DNA from 3 places in the Streptomyces sp. NPDC085927 genome. Region 3 is predicted to be linked to each of the others. Evidence: riboswitches for the same ligand, from Rfam matches in the RefSeq annotation. Region 3 holds a riboswitch; each other region holds the start of a gene.
What was found. A riboswitch is a leader RNA that binds a small molecule or an ion and turns the genes downstream of it on or off. The one in region 3 is predicted to bind cyclic di-AMP.
Positions count from the first base shown of each region.

Region 1 (4,955 bases), on a different contig from region 3:
GGGTCCACCCGGGCGAGGAGTGGCTGTACGTCCTCAAGGGGCGGCTGCGGCTGCGCCTCGGGGACGCCCTGCACCGCCTCGCCCCGGGCGACAGCGCGCACTTCGACTCGCTGACCCCGCACCGTATCGCCGCCGAGGACCCCGACGGGGTCGAGCTGCTGTTCGTCCACACCCTGCTGCAGAGTCCCACGGCCGCCCTGTGCCTGGGCCCCACCCAAGGAGATGTGTCATGAAAGACCTGGAGGAGAAGTTTCCCCGCGCCCTGTGGGTGAGGCTGTTCGTCTACGTGGTGGTGGGGCACCTCTTCGCGGGCTTCATCTATCTGCTGTTCGAGGTGGGCGCGAAGCAGTAACTCCCGGACGGACACGGCAGGAGCCGAGCGGTCCTGTGATCCCCCGGTCGGGCAGGTGCCCGACCGGGGGATCACTCAGTCCAGCATGCGCTCGCGCAGCCGCTCCCGGTTCCCGGGGGTGAGCCCGAGCCCCTGCTCGAGGTAGGGGTCCACGCCGCCCCAGGTCTCCTCGATCGTCTCCAGCGCGGCCGACAGATACTCGGCGCGGGCGTCGAACAGCGGGTCGAGCAGCTCCATGACCTCGGGGGAGTAGGCCGAGGCGGAGGTGCCGCTGCGGCGCACCTTGTAGCGGCGGTGCGCGGCGCTGGACTTCAGGTAGTCGTCGAAGATCGCGTCCCGCTCCACGCCCAGCGCGAGCAGTGTCACCGCCACCGACAGGCCCGCGCGGTCCTTGCCCGCCGCGCAGTGCATCAGCGCGGGCACGCACTCCTCGGCGAGCGAGAGCAGCACCTGGGAGTGCTCGGCGGTGCGTTGCCTCACCGTCATGCGGTACGAGGTGATCATCCGCTCCGCCCCCTTGCCGCCGGCGAGGATCGAGCGGAGCTGGTCCAGGTCCCCGTCGCGGACCATCCTCCAGAACTCGGCGCCGTCGGCCGGGTCGCTCAGCGGCAGATTCACATTGCGCACGCCGGGCAGTTCGATGTCCCGCCCGTCCAGCTTGTGGTCGGCCGCGTTGCGGAAGTCGAAGACGGTGTGCAGTCCCAGGGAGGACAGGAAGGCGGCGTCCTCCTCCGTGGCGTGCGCGAGATGGCCACTGCGGAACAGCACCCCGTGCCGCACCCGGCGGCCGTCGACGGTCGGCAGACCGCCCACATCACGGAAATTGCGCACTCCGATGAGCTCGGGTTCGGTCGACGGGATCTGCTGCGTCACGGGGGCCCCTCTCCCACTCTGCGCCGCCGGCGCGTCGGCGCCGGCGGGTGTCACCCGACGATACGACATGCCTGGCAGGGGCAATGAGTTGGCGAGGGGGCCGTCGGAGTGGAGACGGGGCCCTCCCGGTGGAGCTCCCGGTGCGGAGTCGCCGGCGCGGACGGACCCGTGCCGGACCTGCGGCCCGGCCCGGCCGAACCATCCGAGATTCTCCCATTAGAGCGTTCTGTCCGTTTAAGGAGTTTCGCCATAACGTGCCCCGATAGGAAGGGAGATGGGAATGGGGTGGTGAGCATCGTCATAGAGGTGACGATGTGTTGTCGCCATGCTCACGTAATTCCGGTATTCAGCAAGGAGATTCGCGGGGTGTCGAAAATCCGGGGCGACTCTGGGTGACGGTTTTCAGGTCAATGGATCACGAAAACACGCCTTCGCTCGGAAGATCGCGCTTGTCCCTTTGCGTCTCGGTCGCCTACGTTCGCCATCGATCCGGACGGACGCCTAATCCTGCCGCTGTCCGGAGCCTTCACCCTCTGACCCGTATATGGCAGGAGCGGGGGACCCACAGGTACGACTGCCTGTTCCGGTCTCCGGAACGGCTTGGGGTTAAGCCGCGTTTTCGACGCGGCCGGGCATCTCCAGTCCGCACCCGACAGCTCACCTCGTAGGCGCCGGAGAGGAATTCGTCATGCCCGCAAAGGGTAAGCACCGTCGTCCCAGCGCTTTGCGTTTCACCCGCTCCATCGCCGTCGCCGGAACCGGTGGCGCCGCACTCGCCCTGCCGCTTCTCGGTGCCACCGGAGCGAACGCCGCCACTCCGCAGGCCGCCCCGGAAAAGGCCGTCCAGTCGTATGCCGTCGCCGGCAAGACGTCTGACGGCGTGAAGGCCGACGGCGACAAGAACGGCGAGACCCGCACGTACATCGTGAAGGGCGGCGACTACCTGGCGAAGATCGCCGAGTCCGAGAACGTCGACGGTGGCTGGAAGCAGCTCTACTCCGACAACCGCGAGGCCGTGGGCGGCGACCCGTCGCTCATCCACCCCGGTCTGAAGCTCTCGGTCGACGGCAAGGCCGCCGCGACCGGTGCGCCGAAGAAGTCCTCTTCTTCCGAGGCGCCCTCTTCGGCCGCTCCGTCGGCTCCGTCCTCCAAGGCGAAGCCGTCGACGGCCGGCGAGGCCTCCGAGCGGTCCGCGCCGAAGTCCTCCTCCGGCTCGGCCACCGCGAACCAGGCCGCGGCCACCTCCGGTTACAGCTCGCCGGTGCCCGGCGGCGGCCTCGGCACCGCCTACAAGGTGGCCGGCAGCATGTGGTCCAGCGGCTACCACACCGGTGTCGACTTCGCCGTTCCGACCGGCACCTCCCTGAAGGCCGTGGGCGCGGGCACCGTCGTCTCCGCCGGCTGGGCCGGCTCGTACGGCAACCAGGTCGTCATCAAGCTGGACGACGGCCACTACGCCCAGTACGCCCACCTCTCCTCGCTGTCCGTCTCGGCCGGCCAGACCGTGAGCGGCGGCCAGCAGGTCGGCCTCTCGGGCTCCACCGGCAACTCGACCGGTCCGCACCTGCACTTCGAGATCCGCACCACGCCGAACTACGGCTCGGACCTGGACCCGGTCTCCTACCTCCGCGGCAAGGGCGTCTCCATCGGCTGACCCCCGAGGCAACCCGCCTGACACGCCGCCGAAGGCCGGACCCCGATCCCCGGGTCCGGCCTTCGGTGCGTCCGGTGTGCCGGGTGTGCCCACAGAAAGGGAGTACGGGGAGTACCGGGAGTGTTCCGTGCGTCACGTTGCCCGCCGGTCAACGTCCCCGCCCGGAGGGCTATTCCAAATGTGCCGGCGCTTTACGAGTGGCTTATCTCACCGTCCGTCAATGCCTTCCTACGGTCGCGTAGGTCACATTCGAAGGTGAATCATGTCCGGTTGTGGCAGACGATTCGAAGAATGACAGCAAGGCAGTGATCGGGTCGTACGTGGCGGTGGGGGACAGCTTCACCGAGGGCGTCGGCGACCCCGGCCCCAACGGGGCATTCGTCGGCTGGGCCGACCGATTCGCGGTACTTCTCGCCGACCGGCGTCCCGAAGGCGACTTCCGGTACGCGAATCTCGCGGTGCGCGGAAAACTGCTCGACCAGGTCGTGTCCGACCAGCTTCCGCGGGCCGTCGAACTGGCCCCCGCACTGGTCTCTTTCTGTGCGGGCGGCAACGACATCCTGCGCCCCGGCAGCGACCCGGACGAGGTGGCCGAGCGTTTCGAGCGGGCGATCGCCGCGCTCGCGGCGGTCTCCGGCACGGTTCTGGTGACGACCGGGTTCGACACCCGTGGCGTGCCCGTGCTCAGGCATCTGCGCGGCAAGATCGCCACCTACAACGGGCATGTGCGGGCCGTCGCCGACCGGTACGGCTGCCCGGTGCTCGACCTCTGGTCCCTCAGGAGCATCCAGGACCGCAGGGCCTGGGACACCGACCGGCTGCACCTGTCGCCCGAGGGGCACACGCGCGTGGCGCTCCGCGCGGGACAGACCCTCGGCCTGGACGTCCCGGCCGACCCGGAGCAGACCTGGCCCCCGCTGCCGCCCCGCGGCAGCCTCGACGTCCGGCGGGACAATGTCCAATGGGCGCGCGAGTACCTGGTGCCGTGGATAGGGCGCAGGCTGCGGGGAGAGTCGTCGGGGGACCACGTGACGGCGAAGGGCGCGCTGTCCCCGCACGACATCAAGGAGCGCATCGCCTCGGTGGCATGACGAGGGGCGGGAGGGCGCGAGGCGGGGGGAGCGGGTGCGGGCGCGGCCCGCGCCGGGGGCGTCCGCGTTCCCGGTTCGGCGGGCCCGCCCGGACAGTTCCTCCCGCTCCGGCTCCCGCTCCCGGGCCGGCGGGATCCGGACAGCGGAGCCCGCCCGCGTGGGCGAAGGCGGTGACCGCCGGCTGTTCCTTCGCCGAGAAGTGAGGGAGCACGTGCACGGCTCCGGGACGCTTTCCGGCCAGTGAGGCGTACCGGCGCCGGACCGGCCGCACATAATGGAATGTCTGACCGACTCCACCTGGAGGCAATGTGGCCGGTACCCGTTCCCAGAGCTCCGGGCTCCGTGCGCTACGGCCCGCGGCCTTCGGCGCGGAGCCCACCGGTGAGCGCATGGCGCGTATCCGCAGGTCCCCGCACTACCGGGACGGCGTGTTCCAGAACCCCGAAGGCCCCACCCGGCTCCGGCCCCCGGGCTCCTCCCGGGACCTGGCGAAGACCTACTTCGACAAGGACACCCGCTCCCACCGTGCCCCGCACGGCGCCCTGCCGGTGCATGCCACCACCCTCGCCGACCTGGCCCGCCCGCCTGCCTCCGGACTGCGCCTGACCTGGATGGGCCACTCCAGTGTGCTCGCGGAGATCGACGGGCGGAGGGTGCTGTTCGACCCCGTGTGGGGTGAGCGCTGCTCCCCGTTCCCCTTCGCCGGGCCGAAGCGGCTGCACCCGGTGCCCCTGCCGCTGGCCGCGCTCGGTCCGGTCGACGTCGTCGTGATCTCGCACGACCACTACGACCACCTGGACCTGCCCACCATCAAGGCGCTCGCCGGCACGGACACGCTGTTCGCCGTACCGCTCGGTGTGGGCGCCCATCTCGAGCACTGGGGCGTGCCCGCCGACCGGCTGCGCGAACTGGACTGGCACGAGGCGACCGGGATCGGCGGACTCACCCTCACCGCCACCCCGGCCCGCCACTTCTGCGGCCGGGG
Region 1 is NZ_JBITSN010000022.1:14,989-19,943, forward strand. It holds gene ACIF80_RS34320 (helix-turn-helix domain-containing protein) at 1-233, shown strand, start outside; gene ACIF80_RS34325 (DUF6126 family protein) at 230-352, shown strand; gene ACIF80_RS34330 (tyrosine-protein phosphatase) at 428-1,225, opposite strand; cyclic di-AMP (ydaO/yuaA leader) riboswitch at 1,747-1,909, shown strand; gene ACIF80_RS34335 (peptidoglycan DD-metalloendopeptidase family protein) at 1,914-2,879, shown strand; gene ACIF80_RS34340 (SGNH/GDSL hydrolase family protein) at 3,185-3,970, shown strand; gene ACIF80_RS34345 (MBL fold metallo-hydrolase) at 4,279-4,955, shown strand, end outside.
Region 1: it holds a riboswitch for cyclic di-AMP, as region 3 does, so the genes downstream of both, ACIF80_RS34335 (peptidoglycan DD-metalloendopeptidase family protein) here and ACIF80_RS04100 (transglycosylase SLT domain-containing protein) in region 3, are expected to answer to the same signal.

Region 2 (4,955 bases), on a different contig from region 3:
GGAGGGCCAGACCGCGCTCGCCACCCTGCTGACCCGTCTGCCGGACCTCGAACTCGCGGTGGACCCGGCCGAACTGCGCTGGCGCGGCGGCCTCATCATGCGCGGACTGCGCACACTGCCGGTGCGGTTCACCGCGCTGCCGATGTGATCTCGCCTACGGAGCACCGTGCCCGGCACCCGTTCCGAAATGACCCGGATGGTCGCCGAGTCCGCTCCGGGCCGTCCTCCGGCCGCCCTTTGCCTCCGCGCAAGTGACCGTCAGGTCCGCCGTGGACACGGTCCGTCGAGTTCGGGTGGGGCCGGCGTAAAGGTGACACCCACTCAACTCTGTGATCTTCATGTGATCTGCGCGGCATGAACTTGTGACAGACGTTCGAGTGCGGATACGTTCACCCATCAAGCACGGCGTCTCGCTTCTGCGATACCACAGTTCCAATCGCCGTGCGAGCAACCGTTGTCTGCGAAAGGTCTCCGCATGCTCTCCGGGAACGGTCGTCACCGTCGCCCCCGCCAGGCTCCGGCTCTTATCGTCGCGGCCGGAGTGACCGGCTCGGCCATCGCGATTCCCCTCCTCGGGGCCGGCGCGGCCAGTGCGGCCGACGGCTCGACCTGGGACCGGGTCGCCGAGTGTGAGTCCGGTGGCTCCTGGAGCCAGAACTCCGGCAACGGTTATTACGGCGGCCTGCAGTTGACCCAGACGGACTGGGAGAAGTACGGCGGCCTCGACTACGCGGCCAGCGCCGACCAGGCCAGCCGCGGCCAGCAGATAGCGGTGGCCGAGAAGATCCTCGCCGACCAGGGTGTCGGCGCGTGGCGGGCCTGCGGGCTGCTGGGGGGCCTGGGACAGGACTCGCCCGCGCTCGACCTCGGTACCGGCGCGAAGGGCGACGCGTCGGGCAAGTCCGGTTCCGAAAGGTCCGTCACTCCGTCGCCGTCCCAGTCCTCCGACTCCTCGAAGGACGCCAAGGACACCAAGGACACCAAGGACGCGAAGGACGCGAAGGGTGCCGCGGACGGCAAGGAGAAGGAGGAGGGTGCGGGCGGACCGGTCGACCCCGACGCTTCCCCCTCCGCCTCCCCGTCTCCCTCCGCCTCGGCCAAGGGTGACGACTCGGACAAGTCGGGGCAAAAGGAAGATGCTTCGGAATCGTCCGATGGCGAGAGCTCCGGCAGCGGCCGCCACCGCGGCGCCAGCGCCGAGGAAGAGGTGCGCGAGGACCGTGACGCCGGATCCTCCGGCCGGCACGCCTCACGCGGCGGTCTCGGCTTCACGCGCGGCCTTGACAGTGCGTCCCCGTCCAGCAGCTCCGGCTCGGGTGCCGGGAGCGACTCCTCGGTCGCCTCCGACTCCCTTGCCCTCGGCGGCGGATGGCTCGCCCAGTACAGCGGAGGGGACGAGGTCCTGGGCGCGGCCGCCCCGAACCTCATCCTTCCCGGTCAGACGCTCGCGTTCGGGTTCGAATCGGACAACGGCTGACATCCGGGCGGCAGCTGGGGGCGCGGGCACTTCCCGGTCGAGCGGTGGCCGGGTGCGGGTCGGGCGGTGACGGGGCGACAGGCGGACCGGTGTGCGAAAAAGTGCGTCGACAGCGCCAATTGACGTTGCGTTTTGCCGCGAATGTCCGGTTTAAAGATGATGAGAGATAGGTCTCAGAAGGCCTGATCTTCTTTGATAATCCGCCGGGCCCGTGTCTACGGTCGTGACCGCTCGTCATCACGGGCCCCGGCTGCCGCCACGCCGAATCCTGCCAGTGGCAGCACGGGAACAGTCGTCGCGTCATGCGCCGTAGGCAGGAGCGGGGGACCCAAGGTAGGCGCCGAATCCGGTGAGGGATGCCGGATGCGGCTAGGGGTGAAGCCGTGTCCCGTGAGGGACGCGGCCGGGCAACTCAACCGGCCCGAACCCGACAGCTCACCTCGTAGGCGTCGGTGAGGGGATCCATCCATGCTGTTTTCCGGCAAGGGCAAGCACCGTCGTCCGTCCAAGGCCACCCGTGTCATCGCCGTCGCCGGCGTCACCGGTGCCGCTGTCGCCGCCCCGCTGATGGCGGCCGGCAACGCTTCCGCCGCCACCGCCTCCGAGTGGGAGACCGTCGCCCAGTGCGAGTCCGGCGGCAACTGGTCGATCAACACCGGCAACGGTTACTACGGCGGCCTGCAGTTCTCCGCCTCCACCTGGGCCGGTTACGGCGGCACGGCGTACGCCGGCACCGCCGACCAGGCCAGCAAGGCCCAGCAGATCGAGATCGCCGAGAAGGTCCTCGCGGGCCAGGGCAAGGGTGCCTGGCCGGTCTGCGGCAAGGGCCTGTCCAACGCCGCCCACACCGGTGGCGGCTCCACCGAGGGCTCGGGCAACCAGAGTTCGGGCAACCAGGACAGCGGCTCCTCGCAGCAGTCCCAGCAGCAGGAGTCCCAGCAGCAGGAGTCCCCGAAGCGGAACACCGAGGCCGCTCCCGAGCGTTCGGCCGAGCAGAAGGCCTCCCGCTCCGACGAGCGTCCGGCCGCCAAGAAGACCGTCACCACCCCGACCGGTGAGAAGGTCGAGAAGGGCGACGGCGAGTACAAGGTCGTCAAGGGCGACACCCTCAGCTCGATCGCCTCGGAGCAGGACGTCAAGGGCGGCTGGGACAAGCTGTTCAAGCTGAACGACGACATCGTCGAGGACGCCGACCTCATCTACCCGGGCCAGCAGCTGCACCTGAAGTAAGGCCGCGGCCGCGAGTCCGGGCCCCGTCCCCACGGGTGCCTGCCCCGCCCCGGCGCGTGCCCCCGTACGCGCCGGGGCGGGGCTTTTTCCGTGTCCGGTACCGGAGTGGGTCCGTGCGTGGTACCGGAGTGGGTCCGTGCGTGGTGCCGGAGTGGGTCCGTGCGTGGTGCCGGAGTCGGTCCGTGCGCGGTGCCGGAGTGGGTCCGTGCGCGATGCCGGAGCCGGCCTCCCGTCTCCCGGTTTTCCGATACCGCCTTTGTTCCGTTCGGAAACAATTTACTCTCGGTTCTGTCCGCGGAGCGGCCGACCGGATGGCCGATCGCCCCGAGCCGGATAGGCTCGGGTCCGCAGGGCCCCGTGGCCCCGCTGAACCACGTCACATCCATGAAGGAGATGCTCGTGCCGTCCATCGACGTCGTCGTAGCCCGGGAAATCCTGGACTCCCGAGGCAACCCCACGGTCGAGGTCGAGGTCGGCCTCGACGACGGCAGCACGGGTCGTGCCGCCGTTCCGTCCGGCGCCTCCACCGGCGCCTTCGAGGCCATCGAACTCCGTGACGGCGATCCCGACCGTTACCAGGGCAAGGGTGTGGAGAAGGCCGTCCTGGCCGTCATCGAGCAGATCGGTCCGGAGCTCGTCGGCTACGACGCCACCGAGCAGCGCCTGATCGACCAGGCGATGTTCGACCTGGACGCCACCGACAACAAGGGCTCCCTCGGCGCCAACGCCATCCTCGGCGTCTCCCTGGCCGTCGCCCACGCCGCCTCCGAGGCCAGCGACCTGCCGCTCTTCCGCTACCTGGGCGGCCCCAACGCGCACCTGCTGCCGGTGCCGATGATGAACATCCTCAACGGCGGTTCGCACGCGGACTCCAATGTGGACATCCAGGAGTTCATGATCGCCCCGATCGGCGCGGAGTCCTTCTCCGAGGCCCTGCGCTGGGGCACCGAGGTCTACCACACGCTGAAGAAGGTCCTGAAGCGCAAGAGCCTGGCCACCGGCCTCGGCGACGAGGGCGGCTTCGCCCCGAACCTCGGCTCCAACCGCGAGGCCCTCGACCTCATCCTCGAGGCCGTCAAGGAAGCCGGTTACACCCCCGGCGAGCAGATCGCCCTCGCGCTCGACGTCGCCGCCTCCGAGTTCTACAAGGACGGCACGTACGTCTTCGAGGGCAAGGAGCGCTCCGCCGCCGAGATGACGGAGTACTACGCCGAACTGGTCGAGGCGTACCCGCTGGTCTCCATCGAGGACCCGCTGTTCGAGGACGACTGGGAGGGCTGGAAGGCCCTCACCGACAAGCTCGGCGACAAGGTCCAGATCGTCGGCGACGACCTGTTCGTCACCAACCCGGAGCGCCTGGCCCGCGGCATCGAGGAGGGCGCGGCCAACGCCCTGCTGGTCAAGGTGAACCAGATCGGTTCGCTGACCGAGACCCTGGACGCCGTCGAGCTGGCCCAGCGCAACGGCTTCAAGTGCATGATGTCGCACCGCTCCGGTGAGACCGAGGACGTCACCATCGCCGACCTGGCCGTCGCCACCAACTGCGGCCAGATCAAGACCGGCGCCCCGGCCCGCTCCGAGCGCGTCGCCAAGTACAACCAGCTGCTGCGCATCGAGGAGATCCTCGACGACGCCGCGGTGTACGCGGGCCGCAGCGCCTTCCCGCGGTTTCGCTCCGCGAACCAGTAGGCGCGGCGCTCCGCGAACCAGTAGGCGCGGCGCTCCGCGAACCAGTAGGCACAGCGCTCCGCGAACCAGTAGGCGCGGCGCTCCGCGAACCAGTAGGCGCAGCAAGGGCTGACCCGTACGGGGACACGACCCGGGTCGTGTCCCCGCCGGTAGTCCCTACGTCCCCGGACGCGGTCCCGTACCGTGTCCGGGGACGTACGTGCGTATGGCAGGGGAACGGGAGGCGGGGACATGGCCGTGAAGGACCGGGACCGGTTCTCCACCGCGACCAGGATCCGGCTGATCGGCGAGCAGACCGCCGCCCGGGTCTACCGCTCGCAGACCAAGCGCCAGGCCCGCCGCTCCCGGCTGACCGGCCGGGCCGCGCTGCTCGCCCTGGTGGTCTGTTCGCTGATCGTGGCCCTCGCCTATCCCATGCGGCAGTACGTGTCCCAGCGCGCCGACATCGCCGACCTCCAGCAGGAGAAGGACGAGACCCGCCAGCGGGTCGAACAGCTGCGCGACATGAAGGCGCGCTGGCAGGACGACGCCTACGCCGAGCAGCAGGTCCGCGCGCGGC
Region 2 is NZ_JBITSN010000003.1:516,214-521,168, forward strand. It holds gene ACIF80_RS11400 (cytochrome P450) at 1-148, shown strand, start outside; gene ACIF80_RS11405 (transglycosylase family protein) at 542-1,477, shown strand; cyclic di-AMP (ydaO/yuaA leader) riboswitch at 1,773-1,941, shown strand; gene ACIF80_RS11410 (transglycosylase family protein) at 1,946-2,707, shown strand; gene eno (phosphopyruvate hydratase) at 3,107-4,396, shown strand; gene ACIF80_RS11420 (septum formation initiator family protein) at 4,628-4,955, shown strand, end outside.
Region 2: it holds a riboswitch for cyclic di-AMP, as region 3 does, so the genes downstream of both, ACIF80_RS11410 (transglycosylase family protein) here and ACIF80_RS04100 (transglycosylase SLT domain-containing protein) in region 3, are expected to answer to the same signal.

Region 3 (4,955 bases):
GATCTTCACGGTGCCGGAGAGCTGCTCGACATCCGACTGGGCGATCTTCTCGATCAGCTGCGCGGCGGTGATCTTCGGCAGGTCCGGGTCGCCGGAGTCGGCGAGCGCGGGGACGAGCCCGATGGTCGCGGCCGCCACTCCCATCACCGTGACCGGGACGACGTACCGCGCGGCCCTGCTCCGGCGTGCGCTCGGCTCGCCGGTCTCACGAGCAGTCGTCGTGTCGTCGGATTCGTACGGTGCCATGTGTGCCCTACCTCCGTGGTCGGCGGCGGCCTGCGTCTCGTGTCGCTCGCACCAGTCACACCCTGAGCCGCCATTCTCACCCGAATCGGTGAGGAGTGGTGATGTCCGTCGTGTTCCATCTGACCAAACCCGGCGGGCAGATGCGTCAGACCCCGGACGCAACTCCGTGTACTGCTGCGGTATGACACGGGGCGATGTTCTGTCCCCCGACCAGTAGGGGTCGGAGGAACTGCCGTAAGGGCCGGCGACGACCGGAGCGGGGCAGTGCGGACCGCTGCGGGCCGGTGTGGGGCACTCTGCGAGCCGGTGCGGGCCGCACCGGGGCCGGAACCGAAGCGGCGGACAGGGACGGCAGGCGGGTCAGCCGGCCCGGTGCACCACCGCGTCGCACAGCTCGACCAGGGCCGTCTTCGACTCGCACTCCGGCAACGGAGCCAGTGCCGAGCGCGCCTCCTGCGCATAGCGCACGGTGTCCCGGCGGGCCTGCTCCAGCGCGGGGTGGGCGCGCAGCAGCCGCAGTGCTTCGGCGTGCCGGGCGTCGTCGCTGAGGTCGGAGCCGAGCAGCTCGCACAGGGCGATGTCCTCGGCCAGCCCCAGCCGGGCCGCCCGCTCGCGCAGCCGCAGCACGGGCAGCGTCGGGATGCCCTCACGCAGGTCGGTGCCCGGGGTCTTGCCGGACTCGTGGGAGTCGGAGGCGATGTCCAGGACGTCGTCGGCGAGCTGGAAGGCCACCCCGAGCCGCTCGCCGTACTGGGTCAGCACGTCCACGACCGTGTCGTCCGCACCGGACATCATGGCGCCGAAGCGGCAGGAGACGGCGACCAGCGAACCGGTCTTGCCGCCGAGGACGTCCAGGTAGTGATCGACCGGGTCCCGGCCGTCCTGCGGCCCCGCGGTCTCCAGGATCTGGCCGGTGACCAGCCGCTCGAACGCCTCGGCCTGCACCCGTACGGCCTCCGGTCCGAGGTCGGCCAGGATGTGTGAAGCGCGCGCGAACAGGAAGTCGCCGGTGAGGACCGCGACGGAGTTGCCCCAGCGGGTGTTGGCACTGGGCACCCCGCGCCGTACGGCGGCGTCGTCCATCACGTCGTCGTGGTACAGCGTGGCCAGGTGGGTCAGCTCCACGACCACGGCGGACGGCACGATGCCGGGAGCGTAGGGGTCGCCGAACTGGGCGGCGAGCATCACGAGCAGTGGCCGGAACCGCTTGCCACCGGCCCGCACCAGGTGCTGGGCGGCCTCGGTGATGAAGGGGACCTCACTCTTCGTGGCCTCGAGCAGCCCTTCCTCGACAGCCGTCATACCGGCCTGGACATCGGCCTCCAGAGCCTGGTCCCGCACGCTCAGCCCGAACGGCCCGACGACGGTCACGAGGGGTCTCCTGTCTGCTGGTGTCCACTGGCGCTTAGACGTCTTGCACAGTTTGTCGATAGGTCGCTGACATCACTCGAGTCAGCGTATCCGGTCATGTTTCGATCACCGCCAGCACCCACATTCCCCGGACTCACCTGCACACGCGTACACGGCGTCTCACGGCACCCTCCGATATCGGATCACCATCAGACCTTTTCTGATCAGTTGGTAACAAAGGATATTCCTCGCCTTTCGGGCATGACGATCCGCCCCGGGGTTCACCCTCGGGACGCACCCTCAGGGCGCCTCCGAAGCACGATCCGGCACGCGATCCGGCACGCAGACCATCCTGCCCGCCCGGGCGCGCGATTTGTCGTAATTACCAAGTAAATCCCTTTTGGTGGCACATGTGAACGCGCGGTGCGGCCAGTGAAGTGAGTCACGCACCCCCCGGCGCGCCCACCCCTCACGCCCACCGGCGATTTCCCTTGCCCCGAAAGCGAGTTGACCCTTGGCGTCCGCAAAGGGGCAAGTGCCGCAAACGCCTCGATGCAAGATCAAACAGCATGATCCGTGACGGTCGCACTTGTTCCCGACAAGTGCACTCGCATACGTTCCCGGCCTGTCGGGCGGACGCCGAATCCTGCCACCGCCCGCGCCACCCATCGATGAACTCACGCACGGCAGGAGCGGGGGACCCAGGTAAGCCGCCGGACCGGTTCGCACCCGGAACGGCTCGGGGTGAAGCCATGCCCGCAGGGGCACGGCCGGGCACTCTCCCGCCCGAACCCGACAGCTCACCTCGCAGGCGTAGGAGAGGAACACAGACATGACCGCATCCGGTTCGCCCCGCCGCTTCGGCCGCTCCCGCCTCGTCCGCTCCTTCGCCGTGGCCGGCGTCGCGGCGGTCGCCCTCCCGCTGTTCGGCGCCACCGCCGCCTCCGCCGCGCCCGCCACACCCGCCGCTGCCGCGACGTCCGCCGCCGGCACCGTGACCGCGTACCCGGACAACCTCGACGGCTGGATCCGCGAGTCGCTGTCCGTCATGGCGCAGCACGGCATCCCCGGCAGCTACGACTCCATCCACCGCAACATCCTGCGCGAGTCGTCCGGCAACCCGCAGGCCGTCAACCTGTGGGACTCCAACGCCATGGCCGGCACCCCGTCGAAGGGCCTGCTGCAGGTCATCGACCCGACCTTCCGGGCGTACCACGTGCCCGGCACGGCCTTCGACCCGTTCGACCCGGTCGCGAACATCACGGCGGCCTGCAACTACGCGGCGGACCGCTACGGCTCCATCGACAACGTCTTCGGCGCCTACTGAGACGCCCGGGCCCCTCGGGACACCGGGACACCGGAACGCCGGCGGCACCGGCCACACCGGCGGTACCGGGGCCTACCGGGGCACCCTCCCGGACCTGGGGCGGGGCAGTACGTGTTGGGGCACGTACGACTCCGCTCCGCCGAACAACCGCTCGAGGACGACGGCCACCCCGTCGTCCTCGTTCGACGTGGTGACCTCGTCGGCCACCGCCTTGAGCTCGGGGTGGGCGTTGGCCATGGCGACCCCGTGGGCCGCCCAGTCGAACATCGGGATGTCATTGGGCATGTCGCCGAAGGCGACGGTCCGCCCGGGCTCCAGCCCCAGGTGCTCGGCGGCCAGCGCGAGACCGGTCGCCTTGGTCACACCGCACGGCTGGAGCTCCACGGTGCCCGGACCCGACATGGTGACCGTGGCCAGCGAGCCGACCGCCGAACGGGCCGTCGCCGCCAACTCGTCGTCGGTCAGGTGGGGATGGCGCAGCAGTACCTTGCTGATCGGCCGGGCCCACAGGTCGTCCCGCCGTTCGACCCGCACGGCGGGCAGCGTCGGGTGCGGCATCAGATAGCCCGGCTCGATCAGGGTGAGTCCGTCCACCCCGTCCTGGTCGACCGCGGCGTACAGCTCCCCGACCTCGGCCTCGATCTTGCCGAGCGCGGCCTCCGCCAGTTCCCGGTCCAGGGTGACCGACCACAGCAGCCGGTCCGTGCCGGCCTCGTACACCTGCGCGCCCTGTCCGCACACCGCGAGCCCGGTGGCCCCCAGATCGTTCAGGAGCGGCCGCACCCTGGGCGCCGGGCGCCCCGTCACCACGAGGTGCCGGGCACCGGCCCGCGCCGCCAGCGCCAGCGCGGCGAGGGAGCGGTCGGAGAGGGTGTCGTCGCCGCGCAGCAGCGTCCCGTCCAGGTCGGTGGCGATGAGCGAGCAATCGGTGGGTGCGGCCATGATCAGAGAATACGGATACCGGGTCCGCCCGACTCACCACGCCCGGCCCCGCCCCACCCGCCCGACCCCGCCCCACCCGTCCCGCCCCGCCCGTCTCACTGCGTCCGTCTCGCCCCGTCCCACCCAGCCCGGCTCTCCCCGCCTCGCCCGCTCCGCCTCGCCGGTTCCGCCTGGCCCGCTCCGCCCGAGGTGCCGCGCCCGGGGCACCATCCGCGGCCTCTGCACCACTTGGCAACAACATGCTCCGCTACCTACCGCCCTCGTGCTCTTGGGCGGTACCTTCCAAGTGTCCAGGGGGGACTTGATCGGGGGGTCAGGTGAGCAGTGGACGCACGCGTGTGCTGAGGCTCGAGGAGCTCGGCGAGGGGGAACGGGAACGGTGGCGTGAGCTGCGTGCCGCGACGGAGGCACCGCGCAGCCCTTTCATGGAACCGGAGTTCGCCACCGCCGTGTCCAGGGTGCGCCCGCAGGCCCGGGTCGCGGTGCTGTACGAGGGGGCGTCCGCCGAGCCGGCCGGATTCCTGCCGTACGAGCGGGGCGCGCTGGGGCAGGGCCGGGCGATCGGGCTCGGCGTCTCGGACTGCCAGGGCGCCGTCCTGCGTCCGGGTCTGGCGCTGGAGACCGGTGAACTGCTGCGTGCCTGCTCGGTGTCGAGCTTCGCCTTCGACAACCTGGAGGCGGACCAGACCCTGTTCGTCCCGCACGCGGCCGAGGAGCACGCCACCTTCGTCATCGACGTGGAGAAGGGGTACGAGACCTACGAGTCCGTACTGCGCGGCCAGTCGCCGAAGTTCCTGAAGACCACCCTGGCCAAGGAGCGCCGGCTGGATCGCCAGGCCGGACCGGTGCGGTTCGTGTTCGACGAACGCGATCCGGCCGTGCTCCGCACGCTCATCGGATGGAAGTCGGCGCAGTACCGCAGGACCGGGCGCCGCGACCGGTTCGCGCAGGAGTGGATCACCCGGCTCGTGGGCCGCCTGGCCGGGACCCGGGCTCCGGAGTGCACGGGCACGCTGTCCGTCCTGTACGCCGGGGACCGTCCCGTCGCGGCCCACTTCGGCCTGCGCTCGGCCTCGGTACTGGCCTGCTG
Region 3 is NZ_JBITSN010000001.1:885,424-890,378, forward strand. It holds gene ACIF80_RS04090 (outer membrane lipoprotein carrier protein LolA) at 1-246, opposite strand, end outside; gene ACIF80_RS04095 (polyprenyl synthetase family protein) at 607-1,617, opposite strand; cyclic di-AMP (ydaO/yuaA leader) riboswitch at 2,256-2,423, shown strand; gene ACIF80_RS04100 (transglycosylase SLT domain-containing protein) at 2,429-2,923, shown strand; gene ACIF80_RS04105 (HAD family hydrolase) at 2,996-3,865, opposite strand; gene ACIF80_RS04110 (GNAT family N-acetyltransferase) at 4,183-4,955, shown strand, end outside.